Regions from separate parts of the Furfurilactobacillus sp. W61-4 genome, predicted to be linked through region 2. Evidence: riboswitches for the same ligand, from Rfam matches in the RefSeq annotation. Region 2 holds a riboswitch; each other region holds the start of a gene.
What was found. A riboswitch is a leader RNA that binds a small molecule or an ion and turns the genes downstream of it on or off. The one in region 2 is predicted to bind thiamine pyrophosphate.

Region 1 (10,181 bases), on a different contig from region 2:
GCATTTGTTGCCAGGGGAATATAGGCCGTTGCAGCGGTCGGATTATATTTAACCACACAGACATCGCCAGCGGCATAAATATTAGGATCAGAGGTCTGCAAATAATCATCAATCAGAATCGCACCATTGCGCGCCAATGCGACCTGTCCTCGCAGTAGTTCAGAATTGGGCACGAACCCCGTGCAAACAATTACTAGGTCTGCTTGGTGTTGTCCCGCCGATGTTTCAATCGTGACATACTGACCATTCCCGCCATAAAAGGCCGTCACCCGTTCGTTTAAGTAGACGTTTACCCCAGCTTGTTGTAACCGACCAACGACTACTGCTGACAGTGCCTCATCCACGTAGTTATTTAATAACTGATTTGGGCCCTGAATTAAAGTCACTTCATGGTTAGTCGTCGCATAACTTTCTGCCAATTCAACACCAACATACCCACCACCAACAATCGTAATGTAGTGTTGCGTTTGGGCAGTTTGATAAATTGCTTGGGCTTGTGCGTAATCTTTACATAACAACACTTGTTCCTCATCGATACCGAACAACGGCGGCACCGCCACTGAAGAGCCGGTGGCCATAATTAGTTTGTCGTAATGATCTGTAAAAATGGCTTTCGTCTGCAAATTTTCAACTTGAATTTGCTGAGTTTCCTTATCGATCTGCAGAACATCGTGTTGTAAATTCACGGTTGCGCCCAAGGCTCGTAATTCTGCTGGGCTACTGTAAAACATGTCTTCGAGCTGTTTAACCTGTCCGCTTAAATATAGCGAAATACCACAGGATAAAAAAGAAACATTGTCGTGACGCTCATAGACTGTCACGCTTGCGTCGGGATGTTCAGTTAAAATCTGTGTGATGGCAGCAATACCGGCATGTGTACATCCAATCACAATAATTTTCATTCTCAATCTCCCATTTTACTGTGGATCCCCTGGCGCTAATTTAAGAATATGTGGGCGGCCATAGTAATACCCTTGCCGTAGATCAATGCCCAATTCATCCGCTAACTGTGCCTCTTGGGTAGTTTCGATGCCCTCCAAAATAAATCGACACCGTTGTTGCTTAGCCAATTGATACCAATTTTTGACCTGATCTTGCACCTTCATATCCGTTAATGGCACAGCCAAATTTTGCAAAGCAAATTTCAATTCAGACGCTAATGAGAATAAGGGCTCAACTTGCGCTAGTTGATTAATACCGCTGCCAACATCATCGAGTGATAATTCGATGCCACGGGCTAATAATTTATTCAGTTGATCCATTAGCTGGTCTAGCGAAATATCCAGGTCGCCAGGTTCTTCTGTTAATTCGATGGTTAATCGTAGTGGTCGCAATTGATCTTGGGCTGTAATAACTGCCTCAATAATCGCCGGATTCAGCAATTGCGTACGATTAAGATTAATCGCCACCGTCCCAATTTTCAGGGCTAACTTCTGGGTGGTGCGAATCAATGTGTCCGCAATCACCGCTGCTGGAATGTCGGCAAACAATCGAGGTGGCCGCCATTGGTGATTTTCAAAGTGCTTCATCAGCAGTTCATAGCCAAATATCGTGTTAGTGGCGCCGTTAACTTGTGGTTGAATGAAATATCGGTCCATCAGCAACTCCTTGGTTTGCAATGATGTGATGATGACTGGTTTCTAAGAATCCTCCGGTTTACTAGCGAGCTGTTGTCGTTTAGGGCTCACCCACGTGCCAGAGCCCCACCCCATGATTGTTTTTACCGCAGGAACAAATGTTGTGATCACCGTTAACGGATTTACCAGCCAGTAAAATAGCATGTATAAGGGGGCAAACAAGAGGTATTTTAATTTGGCACCACGATGATCCAAGATTAATGCCGTGATTAATTGACACAGCCCGGCGATCAACTCAAATCCGATAAAGATACCAGCCAACAAAAATAAATTAGCAATTTGTGCGCGGTCACCACGGACTAGTGCCATCGCCAATTGTCCAATAAAGGCCAGTGTGGACCCAACAAAGAAAAACGACCAAACAATCGATAATGTGGAGTCAATAAACATTGATAATTGATAACGATGTTGAAGCGGGTGGCGTAAGAAGCTTGGTAAATTGGTTAGCCAGACCTCGGTGCCACCTTGTGCCCAACGTTGACGTTGCTTAAAGAGATCCCCCACTGTTTCCGGCACATTCATATGGAAAATAATCTCAGGCGCAAAGCGTGGTACAGTCCCGTGTTCCTGGTGATCCCAGGCAATACTAATGTCTTCTGTCGCTCGATTTTGTCGAAAACCGCCAACCTCAATTAAAGTATCTTTACGATACATCGTGTTGGCACCACTATAAGCATACATTGAATCGTTAATTGCTGACTGACTCCGCTTAATCACGCCGACAATGCTCGAAAATTCAACCGTCTGTGACTTTCCTAATAACGTGGTGCGGTTTTGAACATCCATATTGGCCGTCACCGCGGCGGTATTCAAATCCTGATCGTGAATGAAGAAATTCATATACTTCATCAGTGCATCAGGTTCTGGGATGGTATCAGCATCGTTACTTAAAATATAGTCGCCCTTGGCAAAGAACATACCGATATTAAATGCATGAGCTTTGCCTTTATTTTTCTCAATATTAATAACTCTTAATCGGTTATATTGGGTTTGTAAATCGGCCAAAATGGCCGCGGTTTGATCAGTTGAGCCATCGTTTAGGACCAAAATCTCAAATTGTTGATAATTTAATTGGTCAAACAGATAGGTGATCGTATCCTTAATCATCACTTCTTCGTTGTGCGCTGGAATCATGATCGTAATGTAAGGTTGTTGATCAACTGGTAATTGCTGCCAATCTAAATCACGCTTATTCGTCTTCAAGAAACGATAGGCGATGGCGCCCCAGAACCAAAAAAAGGCCCCGATAATCGGATAAAGACACAAAATTAAAAATAAAATTTGCCAAACATTTTCGTGCAAGCCAGTTCCTCCGTGATTATTTTTCCAAATGTTGTTGATTAAAGAGTTGCTGAATTTGATCCGTTGCTAAATTTTGTTCTGGTTTAACCGTATATTGGCGAACTGCATGTCGCGCTTCCAGTGGGCCAAAGCGTTTTGTCATAAACGCATTTAATTCAGTTTTGCGACGTCGTTGAGTCAATGGATCAAATGTCGGCCACTGCTCCACCCACCGTTGTCGTTTACGATTTTGAATGATCGTCATCGAAATTGTAAAAATGCCAACCAGTACAAAAATAAAACTCAGGATCACTGCGTAATAAATCATTTCCTGCCGGGCTAATGCTAGATGCCACCACGGCCACCAAGTTGGTCGATAAAAGCTAATCACACTGACGACCATTAACATTAACGGCGCCAAAACAATTAGCCAGCCCAAGACCGCAATCAAGGTTTGACAAATCTTTAATCCCCAATGTCCCCGTTTGAAATAAGCATCCGTGTAAAGCTGTTGTCGCTGATTTTCTTTCACTGGTTCGTTCCCTTCAAATGTTGTTGTTGAATATCACGAGGATGGTCGAACAAGTAGCCTTGCCGCAGTTTAATTTTAAGCTGGGTAGCTAATGCTTCATCTTGTTCACTTTCAATCCCCGTTAAAATCAACTCGATCTGGTGTTCTTGTGTCAATCGATGCCAAAATTGCAAATTCAGATCCAGCCAAATTGTCGGATCTGGTTTTCGAAACTGTGCCATTGGACATTTGATTGTATCAACCACTGGTAGTAACCAACTGATCCGCCTGAGTTCCTGTTTATCAGATCCTACATTATCCACCACGAACTTCGCCTCTGCCGTTCTGGCCATCGCAACTTTTTGACGGAATCGACGCCGTTGCAGCCAAAAAGGGCGTCGGTTTGCATGAAATTCAATGGCCAAGTGAAACGGTGTAATTCGACTAACTGCCCACCGCACAAAATAGTCGAATTCTGGACTCATGATCTGTTCGCGCGACAAATTAATTGATAGATAAAGTTCCGAATCGCTGTCGGGCAAATGGTCAAAAGTCTCGGTTAGTAATGTAATGACCCGTTGTAAGGGGACATGGGCGAGATCTTTCGGCAATACCCATTCGCCCGCTTGATTTCGTTGACGTAATAAACACTCATAACCGACCACACGATGTTGATAATCAACTTGCTGTTGAATAAAATACTGCAACGGTCGGTTATCATAATTGGTACGTTGGCGCGTTCGCAAAAATACGATGCCGACCGTGGTGACCGAAAGTCCTAGAAAAGCAATCGCAATTTCGGTTAATTCTGTTACTAAATTCATCAATACAATCACAACCTCACAAATCGGCCTTAGATCATTAGCAGACTAGGCATATAAATTATGTTTAACAAACATATTAATTTTGCTCGTAGACAAATTATTATATCAGTGACTTTCTCAAATAACATCACTTAATGATTACACTTACTTGACAAACAGTATTCCTTTTTCGTTATAAAAAGATCTACTCGCAATGTTATCCCTAATCATTGCGAATAGATCCCACCAAATCGTCTTAAATTTGCGAATTAATTACATTTCCAAGACACTTTGCCCTTGTGACCACACTTCTGCCACTTGACTCAAGGGTGCCACACTGGGCTGCAGGTACAGATGACCAGCCGCCGCGTAGTCAAACACCTCTGGTAATGTCTTTTGCATATACTCACGGAGGACGGGGGCCGGAATACTCCCAATGCCAGAACCGACTAAGACTAGGTTGCGGCTACGGAGTAATTGTGACGGTAAAGTGATCGTTGCACCAGCCATTTGGCCGATGCTGACATACCGTACGGGCCCACGTAATTGGATTTCACCAATGGCCGCTAATATTAATTCTGCGGGTCGGCCCCACAGATAATCAACGACTAAGTCAATCGGGTGCCCGGCATATAATCGTTTTAAATCAGCTTTCACAAGGTCATCATCCTGGCGTAAATTAATCGTCGCATCGGCCCCATGTTGTCGAAGCTCAGCCAAGGCCGCTTCATTACGACCAGTGGCAATGACATAACTAGCGCCGCGATACTTCGCCATCTGTACGGCCATCGTACCAGTCGCACCTGTAGCTCCGTTTACTAAGACGACCTCGCCGGACTTGATTTTGCCTTGGAGGGCCAAAGCACCATCGGATCCGGATAAGGCGTTAGGGATCGACGCGGCCACTGCAATGTCCAAACCAGCGGGTAGTGGCAACATCGTACGTTTATCAATAACCGCCTGCTCAGCCATCATCCCCGTGATGCCATTCGCATACACCAATACATCATCATTCAGCTGAGCGACACCATCCATTCCCATTACCGCTGGTAGCGGATCGAAATTCGTATAGTGTTTGCCAGCGGCCTTGATGATATCTAATTGCTTAATCGAGGCTGCCTTGGGGTGAACCACAATTTCATTATCGTTTTGTGGCGTCGGTGCTGGAAAATCTTGATATTGGGGCACTTGCCCATAAGCATTTAAAACGGCTGCTTTCATAATTGACCTCTTTTTGAAATTAATTGTACCGTCATCGTATACGTCCAGCAAAATGAATTCAACACAGACGCTCCGACCGAATGTCCAAAGTTGAAAAGCCGTCATCCTCGTCGAACTGTGGAAAAGAGCGTATACTAACTGTCAAAATCAGTTTAATTAAAACAAACGAGGTAATTAATGATGATGTGGCATGCATGGATGTTTCCCATGATGAATGGTGGTTTTGGCTGGTGGAGCTTGATGATGATTCCATTCTTTCTCTTTATGTTTATCTTTCCGCTCATGTGGCTTGGTCGCATGTTCTTTGGCTGGAATCCACGACACCATCACAACGGCGCCCGTCATCATGGCGACTATAAATCAGCGCTTGAAATCTTGGACGAGGAGTACGCCAAGGGCAATGTCAGTGACGAAGATTATAAGACACGCAAAGCTAATTTACTCGATCACTAAACGACAGCTGGTTACGGTCGATCTAGATAAATTCGTAAATGAAGCATAACCAGAAAGAAACCCATCTTCCAGCGAGGAAATGGGTTTCTTTTGATTAGTGGATATTGTCGAATCAAAAAGCATTTTTTGTCCAGCTACACAAGCCTGATGTCTGTGCCTAGCCAAGGCCGCCTAATTGGCAAAAAACGCCAATTTGCCGACCTCCGCTAGTGCTCAACATCACCCAGCTTGCTTCGCTTTGAGTTGTTTGTCCAGCTACACAAGCCTATTACCTGTGCCTATCCCAGCCCGATCAATTGGCAAAGAACGCCAACTGTTCAGGCTCCGCTAGTGCTCGGTAACACCCAGCTTGTTTCGCTCTGATTTCTGTTTGTCTACCACCTTGCGACGCCCAAAATCCTTACTTAGCTAACCGATTTTATGAGGACAGTCTGTTCCTCCGCAATTAATAGATAATTAATCAACAACAATTAATGATTTAATTGCTTCACGGTTGGTCATTGCCTGATAAGCCGCATCAATCTCATTTAAGCCAAACCGCTTGGTAAACACTTTACCTGGATGAATCTGTCCATCTAAAACCGCCTTTAAGAGAACTGATTTATCGTACGTGGTCACGGATGCCGGTCCACCAGCGATAATTCGATTGTTATAAAATGAACTGGCCATATCCATCTTGGGTTCATGGGGCAAGCCGACACGCCCAACAATCCCACCGGGGCGACATACTTGCATCGCTGTTTCATTAGATAATTCAGTACCGACACATTCTAAGACTGCATCAGCGCCGGCCCCGTTCGTTAAAGCTAGCACTTCGCTGACAGCCTCATCACCCCGACTAGCAACAATGTCAGTTGCCCCAAATTCAGTGGCTAATTGTTGTCGATCTTGATGGCGACTTAAGGCAATAATTCGCTTGGCACCACGCATCTGCGCTGCAATAACGCCACATAGACCAACCGCGCCATCGCCCACCACGACAACTGTGTCGCCGGCTTGGACATTAGCCACCCGGGCAGCGTGATAACCAGTCGCCATCACATCAGCCAACGTCAATAACGAATCGAGCATGGCCTCACTGTAATCTGTGGGTTGACCAGGAACTTTAACCAATGCCCATTCGCCATGTTCAAACCGAATTTCTTCTGCTTGCACGCCATGACTAAAGTTAGCCGTGTGACTCTGGCAATCACCATCAAAGCCTGCCCGACAGGCTGCACAATGGCCACAACCGTGCGTAAACGGGGCAATGACGAAGTCGCCTGGTTTAACGGTTGTAATCTCGTCGCCGACTGCTTCGACGATTCCTAATGCCTCGTGACCGCCGTTTTCCGAATGATGTGGTTTCTCTTCCAAGCCACGGTAAGCCCACAGATCTGAACCACAGACACAAGTTCTAACCACGTGCAAAATGACATCGTCAGGCGCTTGAATCGTTGGTCGGTCAACATTTTCAAGCGCAACTTTCCCAGGTCCCATAAACATCGTTGATTTCATTTGAATCCCCTTCGCTTCTTAGATTTATTTCAATCAACTATGATTATCGACCTTCTAGTTTGGTGATTCAACTCGAGAAACATTCACTCGTGTTGCGTTGTCAGGAGGTCCCTTGTCGTCATTCATCTAAAAAATCGCTTTTTTTAATGATTGTCAACTGCCGTAATGTTTTAACAACTAGCGCGCCTAACAAACTGCCAACAAGTGCTGATGGGGTAAAATATGGAACATAAAACCAGAAACTAGGTAATTTCAATCCATAACCAACCTGCATCACGACAAAGGAAATCATGGCTCCAAATAACCCAACGCCAAGTGTCTCGCCCATTGCAGCGGCCAGAGTCGACCGATTAAATATCCGATATGCGAGCCAAGCTAACACCGGCCCGACTAAAATACTTGTAACTGCAACAGCTGGTCGCCCCTCAAGTAGCATGCGAATCAAACCAACAATAACGGCGGCGGCCGTCGCATAGACTGGCCCGACTAAAATGGCTAGGATGACATCAACCATGTGTTGGAACGGGGCCATATTGGGAAAAACGACGAGGGTGGATAAAATTAATCCGATCAGACTACTAAAGATGGTGAATAACCCTTTGCGTAATTGAACATCTCGCTGCATGTAACAGTCCTCGCTTTCTTTAGTGACAACAACACTTAATCTAATCCTTGCCACCAAAAAAGCCCTTCCAGACAGAAAGGGCCAGCTTGCCGTTACTTACAGAACTCACGACGCGTCAGCCACTTTCCTCCGCTAGTGTTAACTAGATCAGGTTCAAAGGGACCGGGTTTTAACCCATCTCAGCAAACAGCGCCCCTAGTGACAATTTTCGATTAAATTTAAAGACATTTTACCATACTTGCACAAACGATGAACCACTTACTCGTCCGTTTAACCGATGGCCTTTCAAGTTAACAATGACACTTAATTTTTCACTACATTACGGCGGATAATGACCGTTTCATTACATCAAGCGTTAAACTTGGTAGAAATTTTCTGGAGGATTATTTATGCACCGACATCGCGGCTTTATCAGTTTCATAATTATTCTGGCTGCTGGCGTCTTTTTATTTGGTAACCCTCATAGTCCAATTCCGCAAACCACTCGTAATGCGTGGCAGCAACGACTCAATCAGTTATACCAAAATGCACGCCTAAAACTCACGCAACTTAATGAACCATCGATTCGCTCAACCCCTCAGGCCACCAGTCAATCAACGACGAATCAAAGTTCCGTCACCACAGCCACTAGTACTGTTAACGCGACGCCAATCTTGCCAATTATGCAAGGCAAAAAAATTAGTTCAACGTATTATTATCACTACGATACGGGCACGCCGACTAATGTTCACACCGTATTTGAGCAAGCGGTTAAGCTTTACAATGCAACTGGTGTCGTTAAGCTTCGCCCCGGTAAAGGAACTAACTTGCAGAACCAATTGGCCTTTGGCACCTACCATAAACAGATGACCGCTGCGCAACTCGGCTCCATCGAATTAGGCGAAGGCGGCCCACAACTAATTGAGCAGGTTGGGCCAGGCGCTTCTGATGTGGTGATCAACCATGGCTCAGCTCAACTCAATATCACCTATAATCAATCGATTAGTCTATCTGTGTCGATTCATGAACTCGGCCACGCTTTAGGTTTAGATCATAGCCCTGACCAAAACTCAGTCATGTATCCCATTGATCAAGGCAAAACTGCCTTAAGTGATGGCGACGTTAACGCCTTAAAACAGATTTATCAACAATAGCCATCTCGGCAAGCGGTCGCTGAGGATTAAATCATTGGATGGCGCACCCCGGTGATTTATTATCATTTCTTTGATTAATACACCAGCTGCTTCACCCGTTTTTTATGCTTAGAAGGTTCCACTTAAGCTTCTCACTAGCTTCATCGCGCAATTTTTGACAAGGGTAGTGAAAAGTTTTATACTCATTTAGTCAGCCGGCTAACTAAATTAGGGGGGGAGGTTTGCATGAATCACATTGATTTCAAGGATCGGCCAACGAGTCATCGAGTCACAGAGATGAACGCTGAGTACGGCAACTTGGATGCAGATGCGGTCGTCTTATTTCTTCGCTTTCAGGAAGTCGCTCGACGACTGCAAAGCAGTTATGATGATGTCTTGGCTCAATTTGATTTATCGGAGTCTAAATTCATCATACTAATGTTCCTGAAACGAGCAGGTAATACAGGACTGGGCGTCTCAACCATTGCTGAGAAATTGGGGGTCACCAAGGCAACCACCAGCAAACTCGTCCATGCCCTCGTTAAACAAGGCTTCGTGACTCAGACGCCATCTCAAGCGGACAAACGCGCCACCGTGGTAAAAAGCACGCCGCTGGGGCAACGCAAACTGGCAGCTTTTTTACCACATAATTTCAGTACCGTTAATACGATGATGGCCGAGCTTACTCCAGCTGATCGCACTACCCTTACCCAGCTACTGGGAACCCTTGATCATGGTATTCAATCATTAACTCACTCACAGGAGATGTCATAATTATGGAAAATGAAAAAATCGATTTTTTAAAAACTTACCTGAGCCTCTATATCGGTCATCAAGAAATCGTCGAACACTTAGACGATTCTGATTCACCCTACGTTGTTCTTGATATCCGTAACGCACCAGCTGCCATCAAAAAAGATCAAATCAAAGGCGCCCGGGCCATTGCCGCCAAAGACTTGACCGCGCAGCTGGCTACCTTACCCAAGGATAAAACTTACGTGGTTTATGACTGGACTGCCGGCACAACATTAGGTAAAACCG
Region 2 (10,181 bases):
GTTCGTCGGTTGTTAATGCACTATCAGAATGGTTAACGGTGACCATCGTCAAAGATGGCGTCAAGTATCAAGAGGACTTTAAGAACGGGGGACAACCAGTTGGTACATTAGTTAAGCTGGGAAAGACCAAGGAGTCTAACGGAACCACTGTTTCTTTTAAACCGGATCCGAGCGTCTTCACGACGACTGTTTACAATTTCAGCACACTTGAGGAACGCTTACGCGAGTCTGCGTTTTTACTCACCAATGTGAAGATTACGTTAACTGATGAACGCGCTGAACAAGAGCGGACGGAAGAATTTCATTATCCTGAAGGCATTAAAGAGTTTGTCGCCTATTTAAACGAAGACAAAGATACGTTAGGCGATGTGATGTACTTTGATGGTAGCCGGGAAGGCGTTGAAGTGGAAGTTGCGGCGCAATATAACGATGGTTATTCAGAAACGATGTTATCGTTCGTTAATAATGTGCGTACGCCTGGTGGTGGGACGCATGAAGCTGGCCTGCGGGCTGCTTGGACCAAAGCGTTCAATGAATATGCCCGTAAAGTAGGTTTATTGAAAGAAAAAGATAAAAATCTTGAGGGTTCCGATGTTCGTGAGGGGCTATCCGTGGTTATTTCATTGCGGATTCCAGAGTCTATTTTGGAATTTGAAGGTCAAACTAAGGACAAGCTGGGAACTAATGAGGCGCGAACCATTGTTGATAACGTGGTTAACGAACAATTAGGTTTTTATTTAATGGAAAACGGCGAATTTGCGCAGATGCTAATTCGCAAGTCTTTGCAGGCTCGTCAGGCCAGAGAAGCCGCTCGAAAAGCACGAGACGAGAGTCGTAATGGTAAAAAGAAGGGCCGACAAGAACGCCTCTTATCTGGGAAACTAACGCCGGCTCAGTCTAAGAATGCAGCGAAAAATGAATTGTTCTTAGTCGAAGGTGATTCAGCTGGTGGCTCTGCAAAACAAGGGCGGGATCGCAAATTTCAAGCTATTTTACCGTTACGTGGTAAAGTGCTCAATACGGAAAAAGCCAAGTTGCAAGACATCGTCAAAAATGAAGAAATTAACACGATGATCTACACAATTGGAGCCGGTGTCGGAGCTGACTTTAACTTAAAGGATGCCAATTACGACAAGATCATTATCATGACTGATGCCGATGATGATGGCGCTCATATTCAAATTTTGCTCTTAACCTTTTTCTATAAATATATGCGTCCAATGATTGATGCTGGACGCGTCTATATTGCGTTACCGCCCTTATATAAATTACAACGAGGTAGCGGTGCTAAGACGCAAATTGAATACGCTTGGACTGACGCTGAATTAGGTCAGAAGGAAAAACAGATTGGACGCGGTTATTCCTTACAACGTTTTAAAGGGCTTGGTGAAATGAACGCCGATCAGTTATGGGAAACCACGATGGATCCGACGACGCGCACATTGATTCGGGTTCGAATTGACGACGCTGCTTTAGCTGAGCGACGGGTGACAACGTTAATGGGCGATAAAGTTGAACCACGACGGAAGTGGATTGAAGAAAACGTGGCCTTTAATTTAGAAGAAGAAGGGTCCATTTTAGATAATACGGCCGTTAGTTCAGCTCATCAGGCGCCTGACACTGATCCCCAACCAGCTGATGCAACGTCAGAGACAAAGTCAGCCGGACCAACCATTACGATTTGGGATCAAGAAGATGAAAGCTAAGTAAGTGATGAGTCGTGACTAAAGTTAGAGAGGAGCTGCATCTGTGGCAGAGCAAACACAAAATATTCAAGAATTAACACTTGAAGACGTCATGGGTGAACGGTTTGGTCGTTATTCCAAATCGATCATTCAGGATCGGGCATTGCCAGACATTCGTGATGGTCTAAAACCGGTTCAACGCCGGATTTTGTATGCCATGAATAAAGACGGCAATACGTATGACAAGGGGTTTCGTAAGTCGGCGAAATCCGTTGGGAATGTGATGGGGAATTATCATCCACATGGCGATTCGTCGATCTATGAGGCGATGGTGCGGATGAGTCAGGACTGGAAGTTACGTGATCCGTTGGTTGAGATGCACGGAAATAATGGTTCCATTGATGCTGATCCACCGGCTGCGATGCGATATACCGAAGCCCGGTTAAGCAAGATTTCCAATATGATGTTACAGGATATCGATAAAAATACGGTTGACTTCGTGCCAAACTTCGATGATACCGAGCAGGAGCCAACTGTTTTACCAGCGCGTTTTCCCAATTTACTTGTGAATGGGGCCAGCGGTATTTCGGCCGGTTATGCAACAGAAATCCCACCGCATAATCTAGGCGAGTTAATTGATGCACTCGTGTATTTATTAGCCCATCCCAACGCGGATACCGCTGCATTAATGACATACGTTAAGGGGCCTGATTACCCCACTGGTGGGATTTTGCAGGGTCTTTCTGGTCTTAAAAAAGCGTATGAAACCGGGGCGGGACGGGTCGTGCTCCGTTCACAAACGTCGATTAAATCACTTAAAGGTGGCAAACAGGCCATCGAAATTACGGAAATTCCGTATGAAGTAAACAAAGCGTTGCTGGTTAAAAAAATGGACGAGATCAGGATCGCTAAAAAAGTCGAAGGCATCGTCGAAGTACGTGACGAGTCAGATCGATCGGGCTTGACGATCATGGTAGAGCTAAAGGCAGACGCTGACGCCCAAGGTATTTTGAATTATTTATTGAAAAACACCGATTTACAAATCACCTATAACTTCAATATGGTGGCCATTCACAATATGCGGCCAGAGCGAATCGGTTTAAAGACCGCATTGCAAGCCTATATTGATTTTCAACGTGAAATCATTACCAAACGAACGCGATTTGATTTAGACAAGGCGCAGCAACGACAGCATATTGTTGAAGGATTAATCAAGGCCTTATCCATTTTGGATCAGGTAATTGCAACGATTAGAGCGAGCCAAAATCGTAAAGACGCTAAACAAAACTTGGTCAAACAGTATGACTTCACGGAAGCACAGGCTGAGGCAATTGTGACACTGCAATTATATCGGTTGACGAATACTGACGTGACTGAGTTACAAAAGGAACACGATCAACTGACAAAAGAAATTACGCGTTTATCGGATATTTTGGCCAATGATGCCTCACTTCGCCAAGTCGTGCGTGCGCAAATGCAAGCAATTAAAAAGGCCTTTGCGACACCGCGACTAACTAAAATTGAAGCCGAAATTGAGGAGCTAAAGGTTGATCGTACTGTCACGGTAGCCGATGAAGAAGTCGTCTTGATGGTTTCTCACGATGGCTACATTAAGCGCAGTTCAGTTCGTTCATACCAAGCTTCATCCACTGATGATAACGGGCTAAAGGAAGAAGATTATCCAATCTTATTGCGGAAAGTGTCGACGCTAGATCATCTGTACATGTTTACCAATCGTGGCAATCTGATTTACCGACCTGTGCATGAAGTGGCTGATGCACGGTGGAAAGATACGGGTGAACATATTTCTCAATCGATTGGGTTAGCTGATGACGAATCACTGATCGCAGCCTTCACCTTTAACAGTCTCGATACCACTGGGCGTTTTGTGATTGCTACGAAGATGGGATTGATTAAGCAAACCGCCTTGGCTGATTTATTACCAGGACGAACTTATCGTAAACATGCGCAAGTCTATGAAAAGTTTAAGTCGGCTACCGATTATGTTGTCAACATTCAATTTGTGGACCAGGAGGCGCCGCTTACGGTGATGCTCATGTCGCAGCACGGACTTGGCTTACGTTATGACTTAGCCGAGGTCCCGACTAATGGGGCCAGAACCAGCGGCGCTAAGTCGATGGATCTGCGCGACGGCGACATTGTGACGAATCTGCAATTAGTGTCAGAAACGGATGAAGTTATGGTGGTAACGCAACGTGGGGCACTAAAGAAGATGGCTGTTAGTGAAGTTCCTGTGACCAGCCGGGCGCGCAAGGGTGTCTTGTGCTTGCGCGACTTGAAGGCAGAACCACATGAGATCGTTGATTTCGTGAGTTTTCCTGCCAAGAGCCAGCAGCCAGTCGAAATTATTACAAGCCACGACATACGGCATGATATATTGCCCATGGATCATGCACTGAATGCTAGATATTCAAATGGATCTTTTGTAATTGACGTCGACACAGAGGGACTGCCGGTTGCCATTCGAATGAAAGTGCTGGCTTTGATGCTCAGTTAAAATGCCTTAACTTTGAGTAAGTCGCCAAAAACGGGGACTTACTCTTTTTCCTTTCAGTCAAATCAGATCGTTGTATGGTAGGTCGATTAGAAAAATTAGGTTTCGGTTATTAAAAAATAATTGCGTTTAAGATTTAATCCTTGCGTGGAGCGGGGATTGCTGCGTACAATTATCGTATTGAAAAGATATAATTTATACATGAAGTGAATACGAAGAAAGGTGGCCATAAGATGAAAAGTAAGCAGGAGACAATTTTCTCTTCGAAAACATTAACCTACTTTTTACAGCTTGCTGATACAATGAACTACACGCAAGCGGCCCAAATACTGGGAATAACCCAGCCAGCATTAACTCAACAAATCAAAAAATTAGAACGGACGGTTGGCGCACCATTATTTTACTCCGTGGGTAAAAAGCTTCGCTTATCTGAAGCCGGTCGGACTATGTTGAATGCGACTCATGAGATTTACGAGGTGTTAAATCAAGCCACGGATGAAATCCAACAATCGACCTCGGCCGACTCTGGCGAGATCAATGTCGGGCTGCTCGCCTCGATTGAATATTCTGTTTTTGAGGACTTTGCAATTCAGTATTATAAAGAAAATCCAGATGTGACGATCAGTTTTCACATGTTAACGCGTAAGGAAATTTGGGATCGCTTGGAGAATAACCGGATTGATTTAGCGATTATGTATCTGCCTGACGATAGCATTAAGAATTGGAAACCGTATCGGTCTAAGAAGATCATTACCGAAGACTTATTGTTCATTCATCATAATGAGAAATTTGCTGGTCGTAAAAAGATTCGCTTAAAGGACACCTTAAATAATGTTTGGGTGACCTATCCGCGTGAATACTACTTGGATCAAGTTATCCGTGAAAATTATAAAAATGCGATGGTGGACACGCCAAACTCAGTTGCCCGGTTCACGACGCCTGATCAAATTTATGAATTTTCTTCAGCTACGGGCGCATTCACAGCCTTGCCAAATAGCTACATTTTGGCTAAAGGAGCGCAAGATAACATGTATTCAGCTCAATTTGAACCAGGAATTAAATTTGACTTAGCGTTCGTTTTCCGTAAAGATAAAGATGAGATTCCGCGGGTAGGTCGTGTGCTCAATGCTTTTGACCAATATTTAGCTGAACAAGACTACACTACCCGGCTAACTCACATTCATGATGAAAAATATCGTAATAGTGAAGGAGCAAAAGACTAATGGCAAAAGAACTTGTTTTTGGACACCAAAGCCCAGATACGGACGCTATCGTTGCGGCGAAGGCATTTTCGTATTTGCAAAATCAACTCGGCTTTGATACAGAGGCAGTTGCCCTAGGTGAACCAAATGAAGAAACACAGTTTGTGTTAAATTATTTTGATGAACCAGCCCCACGCGTGATTGAAAAGGCCGGATCAGAAGTTAGTGCAGTGATGTTGGTTGATCATAATGAACATCAACAAAGCGTTGCCGATATCGATGATGTCACCGTTACGCACGTGGTCGACCATCACCGAATTGCCAATTTTGAAACGGCATCGCCTTTATACTATCGGGCGGAACCGGTTGGATGTACAAGTACCATCTTAACGAAGCTGTTTGACGAAAATAAGATTGAAATCCCAGCTCAGCTGGCTGGTTTGATGTTATCAGCCATTATCTCAGATACGTTGTTATTAAAATCACCGACAACCACTGATGACGATAAGGCGGCTGTGATTGCACTAGCCGAGATTGCTGACATTGACTACCAAACGTACGGCCTCGAAGAATTAAAGGCTGGTACCAATTTAAGTGCTAAGACGGAAGCTGAATTAGTTCAGCAGGACGCAAAATCATTTGAGATGGGCGGCAAGACGGTGCGCATTGACCAAATCAACACGGTTGACTTGGATGAAGTTTTTGCTCGCCAAGCTAAACTTGAGGCGGCCATGGCTACTGAAGCCCAAGCTAACGGTTATGATCTATTCTTAGTGCTCGTTACGAATATTTTGGATAGTAATTCTCGCCTGCTCGTTTGGGGTGAACCAACGGCGGCGGTTGAGAAGGCCTTCAATACGACACTTACGAATCATACCGCTGATTTGCCAGGGGTAGTTTCACGTAAGAAGCAAGTGGTACCACCACTGCAAGATGCCTTCTAAAATTTGATTTGAATCGATTGCGCGGGATCTAAATTGGCAAGTTCGTCTGTGAGCGGAACTGGTTGATTTGGTTCCCGCGTTTTTGCTTCGCGACTGGTTTTTAAAGGCTCAATGAATAAGCTTAAAAGATTGTATCCGCGTGACGGTCGCGCCATAATTAATTCGTAGCGTTGATCATTAAAATCATTTTTCGGAGGTAGTCACAATGGCAGCACAACATGAATTATCATTTGATGATGAAGTCAAGGCCCAGTTGCAACCGTTGTTAAAGGATGGCAATCAACTGTTATTAAGCTATGACGACGGGGTCGGTCCGTATTCGCATCATGGCCTAGTCGCTTTGCAAGTCTCATTTCAGCTCGTTATTGTTGGCCAAGATGCCGACGTTAGCGATTATGAAGAAACGTTGCCATCTAACCTTGGTCCAGTTCGGTACAAGGGCTATTCTGGTCGTTTCTTGGGTCATGAACTACACGCTTCGTTTAACAGCTTAATGCACGCGATTAAGCTGTCTGACGAGGGTGAACAGATTGATGATAATGTGGCTGTGATTGTTGACGATAGCGCAGCCAAATGAGCACAACCTTTCGATAAAGCTGCTTGTAAAATGATCCTAACGGGAGATAGGATCATTTTAGTCTAGACGAGTTCGATGGGGCACTGAGCACATCCCTTGCTTATCTGGTCAGATGGGTGATAATACTTACTTGTAGTAAGGAATTTAATTTACAGATCAGGAGGCTACTTTTATGAGATTAATGATTACACCGGCTGCTCAAGCAAAATTAGCACCCTTGATGAAGCCTCATACACAATTATTATTAAGCTATGATGATGGTGTAGGTCCTTATTCTGCGGTCGGATTTTGCTCGCTGGATACTGCCTTTGATCTACTGGTGGTTGACCAAGACCAAGCCATACCTGATTATGATGAAACGATTGATTCAAATCTTGGCGAAATTAAGGTTAAAGGGTATAGTAAGGCTCAGTTAGCCGATCAGATGCGATTGGATTTAAACCCCACGTTTAATACGCTGCGACTAACCAGCGATCATGAACAGTTGGATCCTAATGTCCAACTAAAGGATCTCACGACACAACAGGTCTAAACGAATTGGGGGCTGATTAAATGGATCCAGATCAAAAAGCAGCAGCATTGGCTAAGTTATCTAAGGAAGCTTACGCAGTTACGCAACATGCCGATACTGAACGACCATTTTCTGGTCAATACGATGCCTTTTATGCAGATGGTATTTATGTGGATGTCGTCAGTGGCAAACCGCTGTTCTCTTCGACAGATAAGTATGACGCTGGCTGTGGCTGGCCGTCGTTCACGCATCCAATCGACGCCAAATCGGTTAAAGAACATCGGGATCGTTCATTTGGCATGGAACGAACTGAAGTAGTGAGTCGTGAGGCAGAGTCCCATCTAGGACATGTTTTTACCGATGGACCGGCCGAAGACGGTGGGTTGCGTTATTGCATCAATTCGGCCGCACTTAAATTTATTCCTGCGGATCAATTGAAGGCAGCTGGATATGGGCAATATGCTGACCTATTTCCACAGATAACGCAGAAGTAAGTAAACGCGTTAGCTTAGGTAGGTTAAATCGAGGAGGACTTTACATGGCAGAAGCGACAGCAATTTTTGCGGGTGGATGTTTTTGGTGTATGGTAAAGCCGTTTGATACGGTTCCAGGTATTAAAACGGTGGTGTCGGGGTATACAGGTGGACATGTGCCTAACCCGACGTACGAGCAAGTTGCCAGTCATACCACTGGTCACACCGAGGCGGTTAAGATCACCTTTGATCCAGACGTGATTAGTTACGATCAATTAGTTAACATCTATTGGCAGCAGACCGACCCAACGGATGCCATGGGCCAATTTCAAGATCGTGGCGATAGTTACCGACCCGTTATCTTTGTGAATAGTCCAGAGCAACGGCAAATTGCTGAGGCTTCGAAAGCTGCATTGGCCGCTTCAGGGCGATTTGACGAGCCAATCGTGACGAAAATTGAAGCTGCGCAGCCATTTTACGCTGCAGAGGACTACCATCAAGATTTCTACAAGAAGAATCCTTTGCGCTACCAAATGGAAGAAATGGGTGGGCGCGAAGCCTTCATCAAACAACAATGGGCTGATAAAGATCAAACAAAGGCGTAAACTAATTGACGGTCAGCACAAAGATCGGTATTCTAGACGTAAATAGTTTCCACTAGGGGTGTCCACATGGCTGGACTGAGACGACTTGGTCGGACCCTTTGAACCTGTAAGTTCAGACTTGCGAAGGAAAGTGGCCAGTGTGATTGAGGAATGACAACGCTGAAGCCTTCGTGGTTTTAGCGTTTTTTCTTGTCCAAATTGGCCGAGGAGGAAAAAATGAATCCAGAATTGTTAGCCGCTATTCGACGGCTTAATCCAGTTGTATTAACCGTTGCAAATGCGGTGACGATTGCCGAGGTTGCCAATGCCGTGAATGCAATTGGCGCCTCACCAATCATGTCAAAAGCACCAGAAGAGGCGCCTGAACTTGTGGGGCTGGCAGGCGGTGTAACACTCAACTTGGGCACATGGACGAAAGTTCAGGTTGAGCAAATGGTTGCGGTTGGTCAGGCTGCAAATCAAGCGCAGGTTCCCGTTGTGATTGACCCAGTCGCGGTTGCATTGCCCAAACGACAACAGATCTTCACTAATTTAGTTGAACAAGTTCAGCCAGCCATCATCCGGGCCAACGCGGGGGAAATGGCCTTTCTTGCTGGCGAAGATGATACAACGCGCGGCATTGACGCGACCGATTTAACGGTAAACCATGCGCTAGTCGCAGCAGAAGTGGCGAAACGTTTTAATTGTATTGCGGTGATGACCGGCAAAAAAGATTTCATCAGTGATGGCAGCAAGACGTTTATGGTTCATAATGGGACGCCCCTATTTGCGACCCATGTTGGTTCCGGTGATATGTTAAGCAGCGTTTTAGGGGCCTTCTTAGCGGTGAGTGAGGATGCGCTAACCGCTGCAGTAACTGGCACTGCCATTTTCGCGGCAACGGGTCAGTGGGTGGCACAGACTGCGCAACTAACTCATCAGCAGCCAGGAACCTTTGCGGTTAAATTAATGGATGGTTTGGCTGCCGTTAGCATGACCGATTTGAAATCTTTACTTGAGGTGGAGGTCAATTAATATGGCACTAACTGAATCAGTGGCACAATTTCCCCAGGCATTATCCATTGCCGGATCTGATTCCGGCGGTGGTGCTGGTATGCAAGCAGATCTCAAGACGATTCAAGAGCGTCACGTTTTTGCGGCGACGGTTCTTGTCGCGATTACCGCACAGAATACGCTGGGGGTTCAGGATGCTTTTGCTCTGCCAACAACCTTGATTGATGAACAATTTGCTTCTTTAGCGGCGGATTTAGCAATCAAAGCTTGTAAAACGGGGATGTTAGCAGATGTCGAACGGGTCAAAGCAGTCGTTGCCAATCTAAAGCGTTATAACTTTGGCCCGCTGACTGTTGATCCCGTCATGATTGCAAAGGGTGGCGCACCACTATTGAGTGAGGCAGCGGTGGTCACGGTTCGCGATGAATTAATTCCTCTGGCGACCGTGTTAACTCCCAATTTACCAGAGGCCGAGGCCCTGACCGGCTTGACGATTACGACCGATCAGCAGATGCGCCAGGCTGCTGAACAGTTACAGACGCTAGGGGCAGCAAACGTCATTGTCAAGGGTGGCCACGAAGCCAACCCTGAATTGGCGAATGATTATGTCTTGTTAGCCGATGGGCGATCATTTTGGTTGAGTTCGCCTAGACTAAACACGCACAACACGCATGGC
Region 3 (10,181 bases), on a different contig from region 2:
AAACGTTTGGCATAACCACCAAAGGCGAGGTTGTCTAACACATGGTTCGGGCGACGCGGGGCAAAAAAGTTAAGGATTGCCACGATTGGTCGGATGATCGCCAATGCGGGATGGTAAGCGGCAGAACCGATAATGACAGCCGCGTCAACCCAGGCACCGTAACGCGTGAGATATAATTGCGTCATCATAGCGCCCATCGAATGGCCAATGATGACATGGGGGATGCCTGGATACTCATGACGTAGTTGCTTGGTCAGCGTGAATTCGTCATCAATTAAGTGCTCAATCGCTTGATGCTTGCCAAAATAGCCCAAGGGGGTCTGACCGACGGAGTGCCCGTGCCCCAAATGATTGTCACCGGCCACCACCCAGCCGTGAGCGGCCAAAAATTCGGCAAATTCTGCGTAACGATCGATATGTTCCGCCATACCATGGACGATTTGTACGGTACCAACAATGTCCGCGACATTGTCAGGTGTCCAGCGACGGGCCTCCAATTCATGGCGTCGATCAGTTGAAGCAAAGGAAAAGGTCGTGACTGTCATGAGAACCTCCCAGTTATTTGACGAAGGGATCAGATAGCTCGATAAAGCGGTTAATATCTTTTCGAACTAAATTGGCACCGTTTTGCCAGAAGTCTGGTTGAGTTAAGTCTACATCTAAGTGCTTCTTAGCGAGCGCTTCGGTTGACATATTGGCTGTATCACGCAGTAAGGCAATGTAGCGATCTTCGAAGTCGCCCCCGTCTGCTTGAGCCTTGGCATAGATCCCTAAGCTGAAAAGATAGCCGAACGTATAAGGGAAATTGTAAAACGGGATATCATCAATGTAAAAGTGCAATTTGCTAGCCCAGAAATGGGGATGATAAGTCCCGAGATGGTTTGAAAAGGCCCACTTTTGCGCAGCTAGCATCAGTTCGTTTAAGCGAGCTGGGGTGACAAGACCTTGTTGCCGTTCCTTGTAAAAGTTGGTTTCAAATAAGTAGCGTGCACGAATATTCATGAACATCGCCACCGGATTCGTCATTTTCGCATCCAGCAGGTTAATTTGCTCACCGACGGAAGTGGCCGCGTTGACATTGGCATCGGCGACGATTAATTCGGCAAAGGTGGAGGCAGTCTCCGCGACATTCATGGCATAGTTGCGGCGCATTTCGGGTAAATCTTTAACCATGTCATAGTGGAAAGCATGGCCTAATTCGTGCGCGATTGTGGCCGCATCGTCAGGCGTGCCCGTGTAAGTCATGAAAATTCGTGATTCTTGGCGTTCTGGGAGTTCGGCCATATAGCCACCGGGTTGTTTGCCCGGACGATCTTCCACTTCAATCCAGGCGTGGTCAAAGGCACGTTGAGCTAAGGTCGCCATTTTGGGACTAAACTTGTTAAAGTTAGTGACAATAAAATCAGCAGCGTCATCATAACTCAGACTTTGACTGTGATAACCATCGACCATAATCGGCGCTGTCTGATCTTGCCAATCATAATGATCTTTGCCCAGTAAAGCGGCTTTGCGATCCATGTAGGGGATAAACATGTCTTTGTTGGCTTCAACGACATTCCACATCGCACTTAATGTTCGGCGACTCATGCGACTGAGTTCAAGTGGTCGTTTTAAAAAATCGTCAACATGATGCAGCTGATAATTCTGTAAACGAAAGCCGGCTAAGTGGTTCAAAGTATCGCCAACGATGCTTTCCTGTGCGCCCCAGGCCTGTTCATAGGCGGGCATCAAGTGATCACGGGTGGCATTTTGTGGTGCACCGGTCAGCTGGTTTAGTGCTTGTCCAGCCGACAACGTTGTGGTGTGACCATCAGCGTTTTGATAAGGGACTTCGATTTTACCAGCGATGGTGTCATAATGATGGCTCCAACCGGAAAAGCCGTCGATGGACAATTTGTTAATCATGCTCTCAGTAGCTGGATCCAGCTGTTCGAGGGCCCGTTGGCGGATTTCACTCAAATTGAAGTTAATTTCCTTAAAAGTTGGGAGGCTCAATAATTGTTTGAAATCGTCTTCGCTTAAATCGGCCAGTTGTTTGCCAAACTTAACTTCGAGATCGTCAAAGTTAGTTTTAACGGTCGTTAATTGGGCCAACTTAGGTGGAATGGCGGGATTATTAAAGTCCGCCGAAAGATGAGCTGACCAGAAAACATCCAGCTCCTTTAAACCATCAGCAATGGCGTTGCGAGCGGTTAGATAAGCCTGTAGTCCTGTAAAGGCTGGGGCGTCTTCAACCAAATCTAGTTCTGCTTGCGCGGTCGTTAAGTCGTTAATTTGCTTTGCCAATGCTGATAAGCGGTCGTTGGCGGCTGGCGAATCATAGCCACCGGGGAAAATGCTTTCTAGATCCCAAGTTTGTTGATATTTCATCGTAATTCCTCCATCAAGGCTGACATTACCGTTATTATACCAGTCCTAATGATAGACGAACGGCTTAATTGTAGGCGGTTGCATTCTGGTGATTTTTGACTGATCAACTTGTCTGGATTTGCAGGAAGTGTTAGAGTGTGGAAATTGGGTTAGGGGGTTAACGGTCGTGACAAAACATCGTATGAAACATTCATCTGCCAAGGCTAGACAACATCATCGCGGTTTATGGATCGCGCTGGTTGTAGTGGTTGTCCTGCTAGTCGCAGGTCTAATTGGGGCAGGTAATTATTTCTTTCAAGTAGCAGAAGTTCGCAGCCACAAGTCCTTTATTCATAATGGTGCGTTGAAGCGAAGCGACCCGTTATATGAGCAAGATAGATGGTTTAAAGAACAGCCTAAACAGACCTGGCGTCAGACGACGCCTGATCATCTCAAATTAGTTGCTAATTATTTACCTGCTGCAAAAACGACCAATAAGACCGTCGTCATTGCGCATGGATTTGGTGGGAACAAGGAAAAAATGTCAGCTTATGGGACGATGTTTCATCGGATGGGCTATAATGTCTTGATTCCAGATGATCGGGCGGCAGGTCAGTCACAGGGTAAATACATTGGTTATGGCTGGCTTGATCGCAAAGATTATCTGCGGTGGTTGAAAATGGTCGTGGCTAAAAATGGATCAAATAGTCAGATCGTGATGTTTGGCGTCTCAATGGGAGGGGCGACAACCATGATGGTGAGTGGCGAACATGACGTGCCAAAGCAGGTTAAGGCTTATGTCGAGGATTGTGGCTATACGACGGTTGAAGCTGAAATTAACTACCAGGCTAAAGCGATGTATAATCTGCCTTCATGGCCGTTAGTACCAGTTGTGAGTGTGATCAGTCAACTGCGAGCCGGCTATAATTATCGCGAAGCTAGTGCAGTGAAGGCTGTCGCCCATAATCGTCGGCCAATGATGTTTATTCACGGGGCCAAAGATAAATTTGTGCCAACAAAGATGGTCTACACGTTATATCATGCCGCAAACGAACCGAAGCAATTGTGGGTGGTTAAGGGCGCGGGGCATGCTGCTTCGTTTGGCAAAAATCCCCGGGTTTACCAAGCACGGATAACAAAGTTTTTAAACCAATACGTTAAATGATGGTTACTTGAATGCTAGACAATAAATAAGCGCGTTCCTAACATTGGGCTAAGTCAGACCAATGTTAGGAACGCGCTATTTTGGGGCTCAATTTCTAATGGATTAGCAACTTAGACTAGTGATCAGTTAAACTTTCACAGTGTCGTTTACTGCCGACCAACCTGGACTTCACGGGCATTCGGCTGGAACGCCGTGGGCCTGCTCTGAACCCGGAAGATCACCGGTTTCACAGCTAGACCTTATCGTAAGCGAAATGCGCTAACGATAACGACACAGGCTGAGCCGATGCCCGCTACGTCCAGGTTGGTCTACTTTTCGTTTCACTCACTTATCTTTCGACTTGCACCGTGATCGCTTCCATCAGGCAAATCGAAGGCGACATTGAGCCTCTTTGACAAGCTGTGAGTTTGTCACTATCGCATAATTGTTGATCGACTTTTTTAAGGCTCAGTCCCAAATCTTACATAAGTCATCATTGAAAGCTTATTGTCCACTAAGAACTCACCGGACGAAACTCCGTTGACCTTGAAGTAATGAAAGTGCGGACTTGTCAGATGAAGTAAGCCTTTTAGCAACGGCGTGTTGGATTGATGGATGTCAAGAGCGATGACCAGCGTGATTTCGCCGGTGTGTTTAAATTATTTTCTGCCAACCAATCTTGTTTTTTCGTCAATAAAAAATCGCTGAGCGCAGCCAATTTTGTGCGCCTCAGCGATTTTTTAATGAAACGGGATATTAGGCTAAGCCGCTAAATAGTAAAAGCTGTAGCCCGATTAGTGCGATGCCGCCAACAAGATAGTTCCACCAAGGGATGCTCATGACGGTCACATGAGTCCGCGGAGCATTTTCTGAAAAACCGTGGGAAGTCATGGCCTCGGCCAGATTTTCAGACCAATTTAAAGCCGCAACGATTGCTTTAAATAACAGTTGTGGCGACCAGAAGTGCAACGTGATGCCGCGCATTTGCGCGCTAGCTCGAATGATGCTAACCTCGCTGCGAATTTTAGGAACAAAGTTAAAGGCACCAAGCATTCCGTAGACAAAGGTCGTTGGAATATGAGCATTTTGTTCTAACGAGGCTAACGTCGTAGAAGTACTGGTGGAAAAATTAAATAGACCACCTAAAAACGCATAGGCATAAATCCGGCTGGACATGACCCAGGCAAAGTGGACGCTTTGGGTAGTCGAGAAATAACGGATTGAAAACCAAATCCCGACGGCGGGAATTAATGGAACCAGTGCTAAACGAACGAAAGCTAACATAGGAGCTCGGTGCCACAGCATGGCCAAAATTGAAATTAAAATAATGATGACATTAGCCCAGATGACCGCGGTGAACGAGATCTCAACACCGACGATGAGGACTAAAGCTAATAATAGCGTTGGATTCATAATGAAGCCTCATAAGTTAGGTGTTGCTGATCAAGGTGCAGATGAAGGTCAGCAAAGGTCGCGACGTGCGTTAACTGATGGGTAATCATGAGAACGGTGCGTCCGTCTTCATGAACCGCTTCCTGTAATAATTGCAGCACGGCTTGTTCCGAAATAAGGTCTAAACCAGTGAGCGGTTCATCCAGTAGTAGAGTGGGGGTACCCATAATCAGCATGGTTAAAATTTGCAGTTTTTTCTTTTGTCCTTCGCTGAGTGAATAAACGACTTGTTCATCGCGGCCGGCCAAATTAAGTTGCTCCAGGGCCGTAGTTGTTCGCGCGGTTGTCCAAGCTGAACTGACTTGTTGGCGATGACTCATGGCGAGCTCTTCAGCCACGGTAATATTTAGGAACTGGCTGGTGGCCTGCTGAAAGACTAGGGCCACCTGTTTAGCATACCGCGCGCGTCGTTGCTTGCTGACTTGTTGATCCTGCCAAGTCAGTGAACCATGGTAGTCTTGCAAACGAACGAGGGCGTTAAAAAGGGTCGATTTGCCAGTTCCGTTGGCCCCGGTGACGACGGTCAATTGATTGGCAAAAAGGTCGAGTGCGTCTTGGACGATCAAGGGATGCTGATGCCCAACAGAGAAATTATTCAATTTAAATACCGGTTCAAGCGTGGCGAGATCAGGTAATGATACGGGCTGCTGCTGATGTTGCTGCTGGTCAAAGTCGGCAAAGCGCGCTGTTGCTTCAGCATTATCAGCAAGGTGGACACGTCGTTTGGTTGGATCGAGAATAAACAACTGATTGATTCGCGCCTGGTAATCAGATAAATCGTGATCTGCAATAAGAATAGTTTTACCCTGCTGGTTAACAAGCTTGGTTAATTGAGCCAATAAGAAGCGCCGTGCCGCTGGATCAACATTTGCGAATGGTTCATCTAATAAAATGACTTGTGCATTAAGTGCGACGATAACTGCTAAAGATACCTTTTGCTGTTCACCGCCAGAAAGCGTTGTAAATTGGCGATCGGCAAAGGCGGTGACACCCGAAAATTCAAGGGCCGCCTGTGCTCGTGTTGGAATATCACTCACGGGAACTTGTAGGTTTTCCAAGGTAAAGATAAGTTCTTCGCGTGGGGTTTGCATCGCGAACTGTTCACTGGGGTTTTGAAACATCATTGAGACGATTTGTGCACGTTTGGCGGGAATCATCTCGGCAATAACCTGCTGATTGACGGTCACCGTGCCAGCTGTTTGAATGCCAGTGAAACTAGGATATAAACCAGCAATGAGCTTGAGGAGGGTTGATTTACCAGTTCCAGAAGGACCCGTCAATAGGTTAAAGGTTCCTTTATCGATGGTCAGTGACTGATCATCTAGAATGGGAGAATCTGTTTCATCGTATTTAAAAGTCAGATGGGAAAGCTCAATCATTGTCATTAAGATTACACTTTAAGTTGGTTTGCGATTAGTGACGACTACGATTCAGCAGTTTCGAGCGATCAAGCAAATGCGTGACAGCTGAAACTAATAATGCGCCAAATACCCACATTGAAATGAAACGCGTGATGAATAATGCGATAATCATCCAGAGATGATACTGGTTGTATCCGGATCGGAACAAGTCCCAACCAAAAGTAACGATCGCAGTCGTTAAGGCAGATAACGTTAAACTGAACATGTCGTAACGTCGATATAGTGTGAACGTAAAGCCTAATTCAGAACCGATCCCTTGGACAAAGCCAGAAATCAACGTACTTGGGCCCCATTGGCCACCGATGATTGCTTCAACGGCAGCAGCCAAAATTTCACCGATTGTTGCCGCGCCAATTTTCTGTAACATAAACGCAGCTAGCGGACCGGCCATCGTCCAAATGCCCAGAATAGAATCATTGGCAAACGGCGCTAAGCCAAAGGGCGTTAACAGTGCAGTTAGCCCGTTATATAAAAAGCCGGTAACAAAGAAAATGATCCCCATAAAAATGGCGATGATGGTAATCAGGATCACATCGCGAAGATGCCAACCGTTAGAATGACTTGCTTGTTGCATAAAAAGACCTCCGTTTGGGGTGACCAGCGCAATCAATGTGCCCGCCATGATGAGGAAAAAAAAGACCCCTCACCAGTGTCGAGCCTGAGTGAGAGGTCGTAAATGTCAATAAGACAAATAATCCGCATTCGGATTACGTAACTCCCTTCGCCGGTATTAACCGGATCAGGTTCAATGGGTTTTATCTCAGCCAATGGCACCCCAGTTATTATTTGTGAAGCAACCTAAGCGTAAAGGAAAGTTTGAAAAAAAGCAATAGAAGATCAGATCAGAGCGTGAGCCAGGCCGTTTTGAGCCCGAGCAACAACTGGAAATCACGGACGGGTGGGTTTCACCCGGTAGTGATTGCAGGTTGTGCACAGGGCTCAGGCCTGGCGAGCGCGTTTACATTATGAGTCAGCATGGTTTCAAAGACTAGCCTCGTGATCGGCGGACGGCCAAGATCGCGCTCCCGACGATCGGCACGATAATGACACCCGCAATCATCTCAGCAATGCCATTGACGCCGACTAAGGATAATAGAATCCACATAAAAGTCCCGCTGTGGGGAATACCAGGGAAGTAATAACCAAAGCCGGCGATTGTAATCCAAGAAAACAAGACGACGAGGGCAGTATTGGTAAAGGAAGCCAAGAATCCTGATAAAGTTAGCGCTAACCCTCGATGCTGACGTTTAACAGCGAGCTCTTGGAAGACATAACCAACCACAATGCCAATCATGATTCGAGGAACAATCGCTGTTACCGGGTTACGAAATAAAAAGGCACCTAGATTATAGACTTGGGTCCACGCTTGAATGAGTGACGCGAGTCCCCAGACGCCACCGATGAGGCCACCCCACCAAGGGCCCATCATAATGGCGGCAATTGCAACTGTAAATTGGATAATCGCGATCTGTAGGCCAACGGCGGTTAGGCCAAGGGGAATGTAACCCAAAAAGGGAACCAAGACCTGAACCAAGACAATGGCAATAAATAAGGCAGCTAAAACTAAATTACGTGTGTTTGATTTTGTTGCTGTTTTCATGAGCGATTCCTCACTTAATTTCATTTAATCATGAGTTGATCCGGGCTGATTAGACAACCAGCATCCGGATACCCATCACAATGTTGTAAAACCATAGAATGACTGACAGCAAACATAGAACACCAATGAACAATAGGGTTAACCAACCCAGACCAGCGGTGGCGCCGATTGTTAATCCGTAGACGGCAATGAAAAAGAATAGCATAAAAGCAAAAATGGCTGGAATTAGTTGGCTCCAAAATGCGTGTGCGGCATGATGGGTGATGTCTGGTTGACCCGCGCCGACAATCCATACGATGAGTGGAAAGATAACTGGTAAGAATAAGATGCTGAGGTAACTGAGCGCGTTAACGATCCGATGTTGCATGATGACACCTCCCATGAACAGTTGCCTGAGTTTTGTATACATTCTACGCTAGGAAGCGTTTGTGTGACAAAGTTTTTTGTTCGCCAGTCCGTAAATTTTTGACTAGCGCAACGGACAGTGAATGGCAGAAAGTTGATTATGATTTTTGAGTAAGAATTGATATTGACTTCAACAAAACCACCTCGCCGGTTAGCGAGGTGGTTGTTTTAGCGAGTATTTAGAAAAAGTTTAGTGCTTAGCGAATAAGTTCGTTAGCAGATCCATAAAGTGAGCAAGATAGCGTTCTTTGTCTACATCAACCGCGACACGCATGTTGGTCGTAGGAGCGTTCAACCGCGCTGTGTCACCGATGGTCCGACCGATGTCAGCTGGATTAGCGGCATCGTCGTGGGTAACTTTCATGTTGAGGTCAATGAGCTTAGCGTAAGAATCGTCAATGGAAATGCCAACCGCTAATGGATCGTGAATGGCACAACCGTTTTTGTCGATGTCTAAGTCATAATAAGCATCGATGTAGTAGTCAGTGATGTCAGCGAATTTTTCACCGGCGACAGTGTCCAAATCACGCCACTGTTGTGTTTCTTTCTTAGTGAGCAGTGTTCGTAACGTGACGTCCAACCCAACCATCGTTGCACGTAATGGTGAACGGAAAACCCGATCTGCAGCGGCAGGGTCTTGATTAATGTTGGCTTCAGTAAAGGCAGTGACGTTACCAGGAACGGTTAAAGCACCGCCCATAAACGTCATATTACCAATTAACTTGGCAACTTCGGGATCCTTTTGGATAGCAGCATCTAGATTGGTTTGTGGGCCAGTAGGGACGAGAATCAAGTTATCACCGTACTTGTGAGCCGCGTCAATAATAAAGTCAACGCCACTGCCACTTTCAACCGGACGTTTAGCCGCTGGAATTTCAACTTCACCAATTCCATTGACACCATGAATCTTTTGACTGATTTCCATCACATCAAAATGATCCGTCGTACTAGAATGTGATTCGCCCAAGAAGACGGGTACATCCGTGGCACCGAGTAACTCGAGTAAGTTCAATGAGTTTTCTGCTGATTTATCAACGAGCACGTTCCCATAGGATGAAACGATCCCAATGAGATCAACTTCTGGTGCAGCGATGGCGTAGGCTAATGCCAACGCGTCGTCAACCCCAGTATCAAGGTCAAGAATCATTTTTTTTGTTGCCATCTTGTTATCCCCACAATCTTATGATTTAAAACAGGTAAAACTGTCTAATTACAATTCCATAATAGACGAATGAAAGCCCTTACTCAAGTCAGCTTGGCTAATTCTCATGACATTGTTAACAATTAACGAATTGTTTTGATTAGCTAGTTTATCATGTTAACGGACCGGTGGCGCTGGGTTAGGCACAGGCATTAGGCTTGACTAGCGGTAGAAAAAACAGCCACTTCCTAACTGCGGGAACTGGCTGCTGTCCAACGGTGCTTATGCTCAAAATAGTTTTAGGCGATGTGTTCACCAACCTGAAGAGGCTGGTGAACTAACGTAAATTTACGAAGCCGATAATTCGTCAACAAAAATATTATTGGCTGCTTTAAAGCTAACATCAATCGTGTGACCAGAGTCCGTTTGAACGGTTATTGGCCCTTCGAATGGCGCATGATTGGTGACGACATAGTCCTGATCGACGGCAAACTTCAAGCTTTCAAGGTATTCAAGTAGGTCATGATTATCGACGAAGCGGGATAATTTGACTCGCTGACCATCTGCAATCGTGGCTAAGGCAATGCGACTGCCCTCATCATAATGGCCCTCGCGATCCGGAATCGCCCCACCGTGCGGGCAGTGTGCCGGGTGGTCCAAAAAGACATC

Region 1: linked by a shared signal. The riboswitch ahead of thiW (energy coupling factor transporter S component ThiW) and the one ahead of thiM (hydroxyethylthiazole kinase) in region 2 are both predicted to bind thiamine pyrophosphate.
Region 3: linked by a shared signal. The riboswitch ahead of AC27FN_RS07885 (ECF transporter S component) and the one ahead of thiM (hydroxyethylthiazole kinase) in region 2 are both predicted to bind thiamine pyrophosphate.

The regions. Positions count from the first base shown of each region.
Region 1 is NZ_BAAJNZ010000005.1:35,495-45,675, forward strand. It holds gene AC27FN_RS07285 (FAD-dependent oxidoreductase) at 1-902, opposite strand, end outside; gene AC27FN_RS07290 (EAL domain-containing protein) at 918-1,598, opposite strand; gene AC27FN_RS07295 (glycosyltransferase family 2 protein) at 1,641-2,939, opposite strand; gene AC27FN_RS07300 (hypothetical protein) at 2,956-3,450, opposite strand; gene AC27FN_RS07305 (EAL domain-containing protein) at 3,447-4,253, opposite strand; gene AC27FN_RS07310 (quinone oxidoreductase family protein) at 4,506-5,453, opposite strand; gene AC27FN_RS07315 (SHOCT domain-containing protein) at 5,631-5,906, shown strand; gene AC27FN_RS07320 (zinc-binding dehydrogenase) at 6,363-7,403, opposite strand; gene thiW (energy coupling factor transporter S component ThiW) at 7,522-8,028, opposite strand; TPP riboswitch at 8,136-8,235, opposite strand; gene AC27FN_RS07330 (matrixin family metalloprotease) at 8,418-9,161, shown strand; gene AC27FN_RS07335 (MarR family winged helix-turn-helix transcriptional regulator) at 9,387-9,914, shown strand; gene AC27FN_RS07340 (rhodanese-like domain-containing protein) at 9,917-10,181, shown strand, end outside.
Region 2 is NZ_BAAJNZ010000001.1:293,582-303,762, forward strand. It holds gene parE (DNA topoisomerase IV subunit B) at 1-1,706, shown strand, start outside; gene parC (DNA topoisomerase IV subunit A) at 1,750-4,203, shown strand; gene AC27FN_RS01465 (LysR family transcriptional regulator) at 4,434-5,423, shown strand; gene AC27FN_RS01470 (manganese-dependent inorganic pyrophosphatase) at 5,423-6,346, shown strand; gene AC27FN_RS01475 (iron-sulfur cluster biosynthesis family protein) at 6,552-6,923, shown strand; gene AC27FN_RS01480 (iron-sulfur cluster biosynthesis family protein) at 7,096-7,455, shown strand; gene msrB (peptide-methionine (R)-S-oxide reductase MsrB) at 7,476-7,928, shown strand; gene msrA (peptide-methionine (S)-S-oxide reductase MsrA) at 7,973-8,512, shown strand; TPP riboswitch at 8,557-8,658, shown strand; gene thiM (hydroxyethylthiazole kinase) at 8,729-9,526, shown strand; gene thiD (bifunctional hydroxymethylpyrimidine kinase/phosphomethylpyrimidine kinase) at 9,528-10,181, shown strand, end outside.
Region 3 is NZ_BAAJNZ010000005.1:168,141-178,321, reverse strand. It holds gene AC27FN_RS07910 (alpha/beta fold hydrolase) at 1-545, opposite strand, end outside; gene AC27FN_RS07905 (M3 family oligoendopeptidase) at 559-2,370, opposite strand; gene AC27FN_RS07900 (alpha/beta hydrolase) at 2,552-3,514, shown strand; gene AC27FN_RS07895 (energy-coupling factor transporter transmembrane component T family protein) at 4,250-4,906, opposite strand; gene AC27FN_RS07890 (ATP-binding cassette domain-containing protein) at 4,903-6,330, opposite strand; gene AC27FN_RS07885 (ECF transporter S component) at 6,359-6,940, opposite strand; TPP riboswitch at 7,066-7,154, opposite strand; gene AC27FN_RS07880 (ECF transporter S component) at 7,355-7,966, opposite strand; gene AC27FN_RS07875 (hypothetical protein) at 8,016-8,333, opposite strand; gene AC27FN_RS07870 (nucleoside hydrolase) at 8,562-9,533, opposite strand; gene AC27FN_RS07865 (metal-dependent transcriptional regulator) at 9,861-10,181, opposite strand, start outside.